2 linked regions of the Stappia indica genome follow. The protein of the gene in region 1 interacts with the protein of each later gene in a pairwise test. Links are inferred from orthologs where the notes say so. Each region holds a gene or a part of one and is shown on either strand. Other genes may lie near its edges.

Evidence for each region.
Region 2: the proteins of GH266_RS03310 (region 1) and ptsN interact in binary tests that used the Escherichia coli proteins (3 or more experiments, as listed by UniProt). The link is inferred for Stappia indica from one-to-one orthologs.

The regions. Positions count from the first base shown.
Region 1 is NZ_CP046908.1:715,952-721,879, reverse strand. Bases 2,667-5,928 are described here. They hold GH266_RS03310 (sensor histidine kinase), read left to right. Parts: upstream 2,667-3,025; coding sequence 3,026-5,728; downstream 5,729-5,928. Other genes in these bases: GH266_RS03305 (response regulator transcription factor), read left to right, coding at 5,728-5,928; GH266_RS03315 (potassium-transporting ATPase subunit C), read left to right, coding at 2,667-2,974. In the rest of the region: potassium-transporting ATPase subunit KdpB, read left to right, coding at 1-599; potassium-transporting ATPase subunit KdpA, read left to right, coding at 724-2,406; more of GH266_RS03315, read left to right, coding at 2,423-2,666. UniProt on the Escherichia coli protein: Member of the two-component regulatory system KdpD/KdpE involved in the regulation of the kdp operon. KdpD may function as a membrane-associated protein kinase that phosphorylates KdpE in response to environmental signals.
Region 2 is NZ_CP046908.1:3,382,588-3,390,360, forward strand. Bases 2,997-5,680 are described here. They hold ptsN (PTS IIA-like nitrogen regulatory protein PtsN), read right to left. Parts: upstream 4,729-5,680; coding sequence 4,264-4,728; downstream 2,997-4,263. Other genes in these bases: GH266_RS15885 (Hsp20 family protein), read left to right, coding at 3,345-3,773; GH266_RS15890 (BQ00720 family protein), read left to right, coding at 3,850-4,107; hpf (ribosome hibernation-promoting factor, HPF/YfiA family), read right to left, coding at 4,821-5,399. Outside these bases: GH266_RS15865 (SDR family NAD(P)-dependent oxidoreductase), read left to right, coding at 1-16; GH266_RS15870 (VOC family protein), read left to right, coding at 36-473; GH266_RS15875 (methyl-accepting chemotaxis protein), read right to left, coding at 595-2,280; GH266_RS15880 (hypothetical protein), read right to left, coding at 2,297-2,878; rpoN (RNA polymerase factor sigma-54), read right to left, coding at 5,850-7,454; lptB (LPS export ABC transporter ATP-binding protein), read right to left, coding at 7,679-7,773. UniProt on the Escherichia coli protein: Seems to have a role in regulating nitrogen assimilation.

The sequences.
Region 1 (5,928 bases):
AGGCGGGCGTCGACGACTTCCTCGCCGAGGCCACGCCGGAAAACAAGCTCACCCTGATCCGCGAAGAACAGGCGAAGGGCAAGCTGGTCGCCATGTGCGGCGACGGCACGAACGACGCTCCCGCACTGGCCCAGGCCGATGTCGGTGTCGCGATGAACACCGGCACGGTCGCCGCGCGCGAGGCCGGCAACATGGTGGATCTCGACTCCGATCCGACCAAGCTCATCGAGATCGTCGAGATCGGCAAGCAGCTGCTGATGACCCGCGGTGCGCTGACCACGTTCTCCATCGCCAACGACGTTGCGAAGTATTTCGCCATCGTCCCGGCAATGTTCGTCGCGCTCTATCCGCAACTGGGCGCGCTCAACATCATGGGCCTGGCGACGCCGCAAAGCGCGATCCTGTCGGCGATCATCTTCAACGCGCTGATCATCATCGCGCTTATCCCGCTGTCGCTCAGGGGCGTCGCCTACAAGGCCATCGGTGCGGACGGGCTCTTGAAGCGCAATCTGTTCATCTACGGGCTCGGCGGCCTGATCGTGCCCTTCATCGGCATCAAGGCGATCGACCTCGTCATCACCGCCATCGGTCTCGCCTGATCAAAGGACCCTTTCCATGACCGTTTTCTGTCTGTTTCTCGGCCTTGCCGTCTTCGGGCTTCTGCTCGTCATGGCCAATGCCGTCGACCGGGCCTGACCTTCCAGCGATCTCGGAGACAATTCGATGCTGATACAAACCCTGCTCTTCGTCGTCCTCGTCGTCGGAGGTACGGCGCTCATCTCCTGGCCGCTCGGCCGTTACATGAAATGGGCGATGGACCCCGCCGATCCATCGTCCGGCCTTGCCGGCTGGAAAACCCGCGCCATGCGGGCCGTGGGCGGCCCCCTGGCTGCGCAGGACCAGACCTGGAAGCGCTACATGGTCGCCATGCTGGCCTTCAATGCGGTCATGTTCGCGGTCACCTACGGCGTGCTGGCGCTGCAGCAGCACCTGCCGCTCAACCCCGACGGCAAGGAAGCCCTGGAAGGCAGCCTGATCTTCAATACGGCCGCCTCGTTCACCTCGAACACGAACCTCCAGCACTATTCGGGCGAGGTGTCGCTGAGCTACCTGTCGCAGCTTGCCGGCCTGATGTGGCTCCAGTTCGTATCGGCGGCCACCGGCATCGCGGCACTTACCGCGCTGGCCCGCGGCCTGGCGGGGCGTCCCTTGGGCAACTTCTTCGTCGACGTGCAGCGGGCCTCGTTCCTCGTGCTGCTGCCGGTCGCCTTCGTCGTCGCGATCCTTCTGGTTCTGGGCGGCGCGCCGATGACGTTCGACGGTGCGGCTGTCGCAACCACGCTGGAAGGCGTGCAGCAAACCATCGCGCGCGGCCCGGTGGCGGCATTCGTCACGATCAAGCAGCTCGGCACCAACGGCGGCGGCTTCTTCGGGCCCAACTCGACACATCCGCTGGAGAACCCGAGCTTCTGGACCAACATCCTCGAGATGTTCGCCATCATCATCATTCCGATGGCCTGCGTCTGGATGTTCGGCCGGATCGTCGGCCGCATGCGCCACGCCGGCGTCGTCTTCGCGGTGATGCTGGCCTTCATCGCGGTCAAGATCTCGGGCGCCGTCTATTTCGAGACCGCTCCCACCCAGGCCTTCGCCGACCTGCCCATCGAGCAGACTGTCGGCAATCTGGAAGGCAAGGAGATGCGCTTCGGCCCGACCGGCGGCCCGCTCTGGTCGGTGCTGACCTCGTCCACCTCGAACGGCTCCGTCGGCGCCATGCATGACAGCCTCAACCCGATGAGCGGCCTGATGCCGATGATCGGCATGTGGCTCAACGCAACCTTCGGCGGTGTCGGCGTCGGCATGATCAACATGTTCCTCTACATCGTCGTCGGCGTCTTCATCGCCGGCATGATGATCGGCCGCACGCCTGAATATCTGGGATGGCGCATCGAGGCGCGGGAGGTGAAGTTCGCGCTGTTCGCGCTGCTCGCCCACGGCTTGTTCATCCTCGGCGGCACGGCGATCTTCGCAGCGACGCCCTGGGGAGCCGACACGCTCAACAATGTCGGGCCGCATGGCTTCAGCGAGATCCTCTACGAGTTCACCTCGTCCGCCGCGAACAACGGGTCCGGCTTCGAGGGCCTCGGCGACAACACCGTGCCGTGGAATCTGGCGACCGGTCTGGTGATGCTGTTTGCCCGCTTCATCCCGATCATCCTGCCGCTTGCCATCGTCGGCTCCCTGTCGGCCAAGCGCCGCAGCGCCGAATCGAGCGGCACGCTCAGCGTCGAGGGCGGCGTTTTCGCCACCATGCTCGCGGCCACCATCGTCGTCGTCGGCGCGCTCACCTTCTTCCCGGCGGCGACGCTCGGGCCGATCGCCGAGCACCTCATGTTCATGAACTGATCCGGAGACCGGACCCATGCACTCACTTCTTGCAAGCATCCGCATCGCGGCGGCGACCATGCTGATCTGCGTCGCCGGCTATGCAACCGCCGTCTGGGCCGTGGCCCAGGCAATCGCCCCCGACACGGCCAACGGCTCGCTGATCATCGGCCCGGACGGCACCATCGTGGGAAGCCGTCAGGTGGCGCAAGCCTTCACGCGGCCGGAATACTTCTGGCCCCGGCCGTCCGCCGTCGATTATGACGGTGCCGGCGCCGGCGGCAGCAACTGGTCGCCGACGAGCGGCGATCTTGCCGAGCGCGGCCGCGAAATGGCGGAGCGCCATGGCGCCACGCCGGACAATCCGCTGCCCGCCGATCTTGCTGCAGCGTCCGGCGCGGGGCTCGATCCTCATATCTCCGAGGCGGGCGCCTTGTATCAGGTGGCTCGGGTGGCCGAGGCGCGAGGCCTGGACCAGGCTCGGATCGAAGGTCTGATCCGCCGTGCCGCCTTCTCGCCCGGTGGTTTCCTGACACGGGACCGGATCGTCAACGTTCTGGAACTCAACCTCGCGCTCGACAGGTTGTAAAGGTGAGGGCGGCAGTCCAGCGACTGCCGCCCGCCCCGATGGGAGTTGAAGATGAGCCCGCAAGATCAGGCCGACGATATCAAGCGTCCGTCTCCCGATGCCCTGCTGGAAAAGGCCGAGCAGGAAACGCGCGGCCGTCTCAAGATATTCCTTGGGGCTGCGCCGGGCGTCGGCAAGACCTACGAGATGCTGGTTTCGGGCCGCGCCCGCAGGTCCGACGGCGATGACGTCGTCGTCGGGGTCGTCGAAACGCACGGGCGCAAGGAGACGGAAGCGCTGGTCCGCGGCCTGGAGATCATCCCGAGGGCGAAGATCGAGTACAAGGGCCAGGTTCTGCAGGAGATGGACCTCGACGCGGTGCTGGAACGCAAGCCGCAGCTCGTCCTGGTCGATGAGCTGGCGCATACCAATGCCCCCGGAAGCCGGCACCCCAAGCGCTATCTCGATGTTCTGGAGCTTCTCGACCGGGGCATCGACGTCTACACGACGCTCAACATCCAGCACGTCGAGAGCCTGAACGACGTGGTGGCGCAGATCACCCGGATCCGGGTGCGCGAAACCGTGCCGGATTCGGTGATCGACAAGGCCGACGATGTCGAGATCATCGACATCACCCCCAACGACCTCATCAAGCGCCTGCACGACGGCAAGGTCTATCTTCCCAAGACCGCCAAGCGGGCGATCGAGAACTATTTCTCCCCCGGCAACCTGACGGCGCTTCGCGAGCTGGCGCTGCGCCGCACCGCGCAACGGGTCGACGAGCAGCTCCTGCGCCATATGCAGGCGCATGCCATCGAGGGGCCGTGGGGCGCGGGCGACCGCGTGCTGGTCTGCATCGATGACGACCTGCGAGGGCCGTCCCTGGTGCGCTATGCCAAACGGCAGGCCGACCGCCTGCGCAGCCCCTGGGCGGCCGTCTATATCGAGGAGCCGCGGTCGACCAACCTTTCGGAAGAAGCCAGGGATCGGATTGCCGCGGCCTTGCGACTGGCCGAGCAGCTGGGCGGCGACGCCATCACGCTGCCGGGCCATCACGTCGCCCGGGAGCTGCTGCGCTATGCCGGCGACAACAACTACAGCCACATCGTCGTGGGCAGGTCGCGCAAGTCGCGGTGGCGGGAGTTTCTGGAAGGCTCGGTCTCCCATGATCTCATCCGGCATTCCGGCGACATCAGCGTTCACGTCATTTCCGGCAAGGAGCGCACGGGGGCGGCGCAAAGGAGCGTGGTGCGCGCGCAGCCTCGCCGCTTTCGGCTGCGACCCTATCTGTGGAGCGCCGGGTATGTCGGCGTGGCCCTCGCGTTCGGCATGTTGCTCTCGCGTACGCTCGATGTGCGCAACATCGCGCTCGCTTTCCTCATGGCGGTGCTCGCCTCGGCCGCGACGGCGGGCTTCTGGCCGGCGCTGTTTGCGTCGCTGACGGGCGCGCTCGCGTTCAACTTCTTCTTCCTCGATCCGCTTTACACCTTCACCATTCGCGATCCCGAAAGCACGATCGCGTTCTTCTTCTTCATCGGCGCGGCTCTGATCACCAGCAACCTTGCTGCCCGCGTGCATCGGCAGGCCGCCGTCGCCCGCGAACGGGCCCGCGCCACCGAGGAGCTCTACCGCTTCGCCAGGAAGCTTGCGGGGGCGGGCACGCTGGACGATGTGCTCTGGGCTTCGGCGCATCAGATTGCCTCGATGCTCAAGATGCGCGTCGTCATCCTGCTTCCCGAAAACGGCACGGTGGCGGTGCGGGCGGGCTATCCCCCGGACGACACGCTTGTCGATGCCGATATCGCGGCTGCGCGCTGGGCCTGGGAGCACAATCGTCCGGCCGGGCGCGGGGCCGATACGCTGCCCGGTGCCAAGCGCCTCTATCTGCCCCTGATCACCGGCAAGACGCCGGTTGGCGTCATCGGGCTCGACAGCGACCGGGAGGGGCCGCTGCTGACGCCGGAGCAGGAGAGGCTCCTCGATGCGCTGGGAGACCAGGCGGCCGTTGCCATCGAACGGATCCAGCTCGTGGCCGATGTCGACAAGGCCAAGCTCGCGGCGGAGGCCGACAAGTTGCGCTCGGCGCTGCTTGCCTCGATCTCGCACGACCTGAAGACGCCGCTCGCCGCGATCCTGGGGGCCGCCGGCACGCTGCGGGACTATTCGAATGCGATGCCCGCCCCCGATCGCACCGAAATGCTCTCCACCATCGTCGACGAGGCGGAGCGGCTGAACCGCTTCATCGCCAATCTCCTCGACATGTCGCGGCTCGAAACGGGGGCGATGGAGCCCAACGCCTCGCTGCAATATCTCGGCGATATCGTCGGCTCGGCGCTGCGCCGGGCGCACAAGATCATGTCGCGCCACAGGACGCTCACCGATATTCCCGCCGATCTGCCGATGCTGAGGCTGGACCCCGTCCTGTTCGAACAGGTTTTGTTCAACCTCTTCGACAATGCAGCCAAATACGCGCCTGGCGAAACCACGATCCGCGTTCGGGCGTGGGAGGACGGGCGGTGGCTGGCGATCCAGGTCCTCGACGAGGGCCCCGGCATTCCGGCGGACGATCTCGAGCGCGTCTTCGACAGCTTCCATCGCGCCCGCAAGCGCGATCTCGTCCTCGCCGGGACCGGGCTGGGCCTGTCGATCTGCAAGGGTTTCGTCGAAGCGATGGGCGGAACGATCACGGCCGGCAACAGGACGGACCGCAGCGGCGCCATCTTCACCATCCGCATGCCGATTCCGACCGACATGCCAAAACTGGAAGACATGTGATGACCAACTCGGCCGTGAAAATTCTCGTCGTCGACGACGAGCCGCCGATCCGGAAACTGCTGCGTATCGGCCTGACGGTCGAGGGTTACGCGATCCTGGAGGCGACCAACGCCATGGAAGCCATGGAGAAGGTCGAGACCGAGCATCCCGACCTCATTCTCCTCGACCTGGGCCTGCCCGATATCCAGGGACACGACCTG
Region 2 (7,773 bases), 2.7 Mb from region 1 along the record:
CTATCTCGCTCACTGACGACACCACGGGAGGCTTCATGTCCGTCACGCAAAACCACACCGGCATCACGGTGGCCGATCTCGACCGCTCCGAGGCGATGTTCCGCGATCTCTTCGGCTTCGAGACGATCTCGCGCGCGCCGCGCGACCCAGGCACCATCTCGCGGGTGATCGGCGTCGACGGCTGCGAGGTCGAGATCGCCTATATGCGCAACGGCACCGCGACGGTGGAGCTGCTGTGCTACGCAGCGCCGAAGGAGCGCGGCGACTTCCGCCCGCGGCCCTGCGACCTCGGCTCCCTTCATCTCGGTTTCGATGTCGACGACATGGACGAGATGCTGAAGCGCTGCGCCGAGTGGTCGCTGGATCTGCTCGGCGACGTGGTGGTGGTCAGCGCCGGCCCGAACAAGGGCAAGCGCATCGCCTATCTGCGCAATCCCGGAGACGGTGTCGTGCTGGAACTGATCGAGCGGTAACGCCGCTGCCGTTTCCGGCCTGGATCGTGCTGCAGCCGGTGCCCGGCCGGCCGCAGGACGCACGAACGCCCGCGAGGATCCTCCTCGCGGGCGTTCTGTGTTTTTGTTCCGGCGTGCCTGGTCAGGCGGCGCGGATGGTGCCGAGGAACTCGTTCATCGCTGCCTGCATCCGGGTGGAGCGGTCGTGCAGGTCGCCGATCGACTCGCGCATCTCGTTGCTGAGCGTGCCGGTCTGGTTCGCCTGCTCGCTGACCTCGACGATCGAGCCGCTGACGCTGCGCGTGCCCTGGGCCGCCTCGGCGACATTGCGGGCGATCTCGTTGGTGGCCGCGTTCTGCTGCTCCGTCGCGGCCGCCATCGCCGAGGTGCGCTGACGGATGGTCTGGACCATCTCGGCGACGGAACCGGTGGCGACGATGGAATCGTCCGCCGCGTGGCGCATCTCGGAGATCTGCGCGTCGATCTCCTCGGTCGCCTTGGCGGTCTGCTCGGCGAGCGCCTTGACCTCGGAGGCGACGACCGCGAAACCGCGTCCCGCCTCGCCGGCACGAGCGGCCTCGATGGTGGCATTGAGCGCCAGCAGGTTGGTCTGCTCGGCGATGTCGGTGATCAGCTTCGTCACGTCGCCGATCCGCGCCACCACCTGCTGCAGCTTGCTGACGGCCTGGTTGGAGCGCTCGACCTCGGTGGAGGCCTGGGTCACCACCTTGGAGGAGGCATGCACCTGCTCGTTGATCTCGGCGATGGAGGCGGACAGCTCCTCGGTGGCGCTGGCGACGGTGTTGACGTTCTCGGTCGCCTGCTGCGAGGCGGAGGAGACCGACAGCGCCTGGCGCGTCGTGCCCTCGGCGATGTCGGCCAGCGCACCGGCCGTGCCGTTCAGCGCCTCCAGCCCGCCGATCATCTCGCGGGTGATGGTCATCACCGTGTCCTCGAAGTTCGCCGCCACGCGCTCCATCTCGATGCGTCGGCGCTCGGCCGCGTCGAGGCGCGCCTGCTCGGTCTCCGCCTCCAGCTCGCGGGTGCGGATCAGGTTTGCGCGGAACACGCCGAGCGCATTGCCCATGCGGCCGATCTCGTCGGCGCGGTTGCCGAGGTCGATCTCCTCGTTCGTGTCGCCGTCGGCGAGCTTGCGCACCACGTCGGCGAGCCTTGCGAGCGGCCGCGAGACGATGGCGAAGTTCAGGTAGCCGAGAATGGCGGCGAAGAGCGTGATGAGAACGCCGCTGCCGAGCGCGATCATCTGGGCGGAGGCAAGCTCTGCCCGCTGCTGGGCCAGCAGCGCGTTTTCGCGTGCCTGCAAGGTGGCCTGAAGCTCGGTCACACCGTCGAACGTGGCATTGAGCAGGCCGGCGCCGGTCGGCGTCAGCTCCATGGCGCGGGCGAGGTCGACCGTCTCCGGCACCCGCATCAGGCGGATCTGCTCGCCGGCGAAATCGGTGTGCCAGCCGTTCCAGGCAGAGCGGATCGTGTCGGCCTGGCCGGCCAGCGTGCCGTCGAGCAAGGCAAGGCTGGCTTTCAGTTCGTCGATCCGCCCGGAAATGGCCGTGGTCTGGCTCTCGACCTTGCCGACCCAGTCGCGGTTGCCGGTCAGCAGGAAGTTCTTGACCCACAGCGCCTGCTCGAGAACGGACTCGCGCAGTTCGTCGGCCTCGCGCGAGATCGCCGTCACCCGCTCGGCCTGGGTGACCGCGTCGGCGGCGGAAATGGTCTTGGACCAGGTAATGGCGCCGCCGACGGCGCCGATCAGCGCCAGACACGAGAAGGCGATTGCGCCCTTGGTGGAAACCGAAAGCTTGGCGAACATGATATCCGTCCCGGACTTAGCTGGCGGGAGCTGCGCGGCGCGCGAGCTCGGTAAGGTTGATCTCGACGGTCGCGGCCCCGATCGGCTTGGCGGTGTCGTCGGCGATCGTCAGGTTGAGCTGGGCGATCCAGATCCGGCGGTCGCCGTCCCACTCCGGCTCGTCGAGGAAGACGGCATTGGCGCCGTTGGGGAAGGTCTTCTGGAACTTCGCCTCGTCGCCCTGCCAGTAGTCGCCGGTGATCGAGCTCTGGCCGACATTGAGGCCGTGCGCATCCATCACGAAGATCTCGGTGTAGAGCCCCAGCGTCTTGGCCTGGACCCGCAGCAGGTAGATGGAGAGCGGCGCGGACAGCGTGGCCGAGATCAGCGGCTTGTCGTTGCTCTCGCGCTCCGCGACCCATTGCTGGTCCAGCGCGTCGATCTCCGCCTGGCCGAGGTCGCCGCGCAGTTCGTTCTGCGCGTTGATCGAGAGCTGCACGATCGGATTGGCAAGCCATTCCCGGGTCTGGGCGATGAAGGCATCGTCGACGAGCGCCTTGATATCGGGTGCCGGTGGCTCGGCGGCCGCCTGTCCGCTCAAGGCGAGGGACGACAACAAGAAAATTCCCGCAAGGCGTCGCATTCGAAAGCTCCTGTCCACAATAGGATCATGCAAGGCTTCCGCTCTGCGGGTTAAGGGAACCTTTAGGTGGATCATTATTATTTTTATATAAGTGAAACAATGGCTTGCTGGGTTGCTTCCGAGAGGTCTTGCACTTTCCAAGTTGCATTGATTCGCAAGATCTGACCTTGCGACAGTTGCCAAGTCGTCCACAGGGCCGTGACTTGGCGGCAGGAGGCCCCGGCCTGCCGCTTCGTGCGCGGGGTCCCGATGGGCTGCGATCGGGTCGCCGAAGCGCTTTCTTGAACTCGCCGGCCGGTCTCGCCATATATGACGAGACGGAACCAGGTGTGTTCCGGCCGGATGCCGTCAGGGTCCGGCGTGTTGGACGTTTCGGTCGCGCCGGTCAGCCGGCGGACGGATCGTTTGGAATTGGGCCGCTTTGAAAAAGGGCTTGAAGCATATGACGCGCATGTCTGCGTTTTCCTCTCCCCTGCTTCTCGGCTTCGAGGATCTGGAACGGATGCTCGACAGGGTCAGCAAGGGCTCGAACGACGGCTATCCGCCGTACAATATCGAGCGGCTGCCCAAGACCGAGACGCGCGGCGAGATCATCCGCATCACCCTGGCGGTCGCCGGTTTCACCCGCGACCAGCTCGACGTCAGCGTCGAGGAGAGCCAACTCGTGATCCGCGGACGCCAGGAAGACGACAAGACGCGGCAGTTCCTGCATCGCGGCATCGCGGCCCGGCAGTTTCAAAGGGCCTTCGTTCTGGCGGAAGGGATCGAGATCCTCGGCGCGGAACTGAAGGACGGCCTGCTTTCCATCGATCTCATCCGCCCGGAACCCGAGCGTATCGTGCGCCGCATCGAGATCGACGCGCGGGACTGACCCCGCATTCGGCCTTGGGCGCACGGACCGGAGCGGTGGTGCGGCGACCTGCCGGCCACGCGAAAGGAGCGATGCCATGACGTGTGATGAACAGACTTTCACCATGAAGCCCGGCGAATTCCAGGCGCTCGGCACAGGGCAGATCGCCTATGTGAAGCCGATGACCTCGGACGACCTGACGACGCTGTTTCCGCAGGCGCCGCGCATGCGCCCGGGGTTGAACCTGTGGGTTCTGCTCAACGCGGACGGAACGCCGATCATGCTGTCCGACAGCCGCGAGACGGCGCTGGCCAATGCGGCCGAGCATCAGCTCGATACCGTGGCGCTGCACTGACGCGTCGAACGGTGCCATCCGCGCGCCGCGGTAGGGTGCAGGCCCTGCCCGGGCCCGTCTTCTGATCCCATGATGCGAAAGGCCCCGGTTCCGCCAAGGAACCGGGGCCTTTTCATATCCGGGCGACAGGCGCTTTCCCGGCCTCAGTTCCCGGCCTCAGGCCGCGTTGGAGGCGGCCGGCTGCGTCAGGATGGAATAGAGCGCATCGGCGTCGCTGGTGGCGCGCAGCTTGGCGACCGTTCCCGGATCGCGCATGCGCCGGGCGATGCGGGCGAGTGCCTTGAGGTGATCGGCGCCGGCGCCTTCCGGCGCGAGCAGGACGAACACCAGGTCGACCGGCTGGTCGTCCAGCGCATCGAAATCGATGGGACGCTCCAGACGGGCAAACAGGCCGACAAGCTTGTCCAGACGGACCAGCTTGCCATGCGGAATGGCGATGCCGTTGCCCACCCCGGTCGAGCCGAGGCGTTCGCGCTGCAACAGCGTGTCGAACACATCCCGTTCGGGCAGGCCGGTGACGGCCGCGGCCTTGGCGGCGAGTTCCTGGAGCGCTTGCTTCTTGCTGTTCGCTTTCAGGCTCGGAACGATCGCTTTCGATGTGATGAGATCGTTGAGATCCATAAGGCGACTCTTGGTTCGAGAAACGAAAAAGGCAACCGGCGCGCCGCCGCATTCCGCTCGGGGAACGCGGCGGGCCGGATTGCGTCGATGGTCTATCGGGCTGCGTTGTCCGGGTCGATCCACCCGTAATTGCCGTCAGGGCGGCGGTAGACGACGTTCACCGTCCCGCTGCCGGCATTGCGGAACACCACCACGGGCGCTTCCGCGAGATCGAGCTGCATGACCGCCATGCCGACGGTCATGGTCTTCACCTTGGCGGTGGTCTCTGCGACCACCAGCGGGGTGAAGTCTGCCGGGACCTCCTCGTCCTCCTCCATGGAAGCAAGGACGTAGGAAGTCGCCTCGAACACCTCGCGCCCGTTGGCGGCGCCATTGGCGTGATGATCCTTGAGCTTGCGCTTGTAGCGGCGCAGCCGCTTCTCGATCCGCTCTGCGGCGGCATCGAAGGCCTGGCGCGGATCCTGGCTGTCGCCCGACACCTGCAGGTCGATGCCGGTGTCGAGGTGGAGCAGGCATTCGGAGCGGAAACCGGATCCTTCGCGCCCGACCGTCACGTGGCCGGTATAGCCGCCGTCGAAATATTTCGAGATGGCTTCAGCGACGCGATCCTCGATATGCGTCCGCAAAGCATCGCCGACATCGACGTTCTTTCCCGATATCCGCAGTGTCATGAGAACCTCTTCTTGTTCTGGTCGTACCGACCCATGCCTGAATATGGCGTGATTCTCGCCAGTTTCATCATGGGCGACCCCACTGTGACAAACCGGGCTCCGAATTGATATCCGCAACCCGACCTATTGCATCCCGGTTCGGGGTCTTGCCTGCAGCACGGCGCCTTGCGGCGGTTCGTCTGCCGGCCGCCTCTCGCGCCCGGATCGCGTCCAAGACGCTGTCCTTGCGCGCGATACGACCATACGTGCCGTTCCCGGCACGCATGAGCGCGGGTCTATAAGCGTGCGGCTGCGTTAAGTCAAATGGAGTCCGGCTGGCGGTGCGGCGGCAGCGGTCGGAGCGAAGGCCTGCGGCCTCGCCAAGTGCCTGAAGAAACAAGGGTTTCATTGCCACCTTGCCTTTCCCTGCCGCCCCGGCCCGACGCCGCGTCTGCGGCGTGCGCGCTGGTTTCAGCCCCGGCTTGCCTTCTTCTCCCGCCGTCTCTGGACAGAGGAGCCGATGCGCAGGGACTCCCGGTATTTTGCAACCGTTCGGCGGGCAATGTCGATCCCCTCCTCCTTCAACATTTTGACGAGCGTGTCGTCGGAGAGGATGTCGTCCGGGCTTTCCGCGTCGATCAGCACCTTGATGCGGTGGCGCACCGCCTCGGCAGAATGGGCATCGCCCCCGCCGGCGGAGGCGATGGCGGCGGAAAAGAAGTATTTCAGCTCGAAGATGCCGCGCGGCGTCGCCATGTACTTGTTCGAGGTGACGCGGCTGACGGTGGACTCGTGCATCGAGATCGCCTCGGCGATGGTCCGCAGGTTCAGCGGCCGCAGATGCTGGACGCCGTGCACCAGGAAGGCGTCCTGCTGGCGGACGATCTCGCTCGCCACCTTGAGGATCGTGCGTGCCCGCTGGTCGAGGCTCTTGGCCAGCCAGTTGGCGGTCTGCAGGCATTCGGTGAGGAAGGTCTTCTCCGCCTCGTCGCGCGCCTGGCGGCTGATATGGGCGTAGTAGGTCTGGTTGACCAGCACCTTGGGCAGCGTGTCGGTGTTCAGCTCGACCGACCAGCCGCCGTCGCGCGCCCGGCGCACGATCACGTCCGGAACCACCGGCTGGATCAGCGTCTCGCCGAAGGAGCTGCCCGGCTTGGGGTCGAGCGCCTTCAGCTCGGCGATCATTTCCTTGAGGTCCTCGTCGTCGACGCCGCAGGTCTGGCGCAGCGCCGGATAGTCGTGGCGCGCCAGCAGGTCGATGTTCTCGATCAGCTTTTCCATCGCCGGATCGAAGCGGTTCTTCTCGATCAGCTGCAGTGCCAGGCATTCGGCGAGCGAGCGGGCGAAGACGCCGGTCGGCTCCAGCGTCTGCAGCACGGCGAGGATGCCGTCGAGGCGCTCACGGGCAATGCCCATCTGCTCGGCCGTGTCGTCGAGGTCGAGGCGCAGGTAGCCGGCATCGTCGAGATTGTCGATCAGCACCTGGGCGACGAGACGGTCCACCGGATCGGCGACGGCCAGCACCATCTGGTCGCCGAGATGCTGCTGCAGCGACACGTCGGAGGCGACGAAGGCCTCCAGATTGTAATCCTCCGAGGCGCCGCCGGAACCTGTGCGCGTCGTCAGGCCGGTCTGCCAGGGGTCGCGCTGCTGCGCATCGCCCGCGCCCGCCTCCGCCCGGCCGGTGCCGGGATCGTCGGGATAGATGTTGCTGAGATCGGTGTCGAGGCGCTGGGCGATGTCGCGCGAACTGTCGGACAGCTCCGAGCTCAGCCAGACATCGCCGTCGCCCTCGCCGCTGCGCTCGCTGCCGCCCTCGCTGCCGGAAGAGGGGGCCTCGCCCGCCTCCCGCTCGCCCGCTCCCTCGCTCTCGCCGCCGCCTTCGCCGCCGCCGCCCTCGTTGGAGCCGCCCTCGCCGTCGGCGCGCTCCAGCAGCGGGTTGCGCTCCATCTCCGCCTCGACATAGCTCGTCAGGTCGAGCGACGACATCTGCAGCAGCTTGATCGCCTGCATCAGCTGCGGCGTCATGATCAGGGTCTGGCCCTGGCGGATCTCGAGCTTCGGCGACAGCGCCATGAAGGTTCCCGGACTGCTGCGGGGCGTTTCGATGCAAGGGGTCTGCGGCCGTTGCAGGCACACGCCTGCACGGATGCGGCTCGCGGACATGCCCCGTCGTCCGCCGACTCCCCGGACCTGCCTTGCCGCGCGCGCGGTGCCTGCTGCGCATGCGGGAACGCGCCGCACCTGCCCCCGGCGCGATTGGTCCGCTTCTTGCTTTGTAGCCTAAGGGAGTTTTCGCATCAAAGCGTAAACTGCTCGCCGAGATAGAGCCGGCGCACATCCGGGTTGGCGACGATCTCGAAGGGCGAGCCTTCCGTCAGCACTTCGCCGGCGG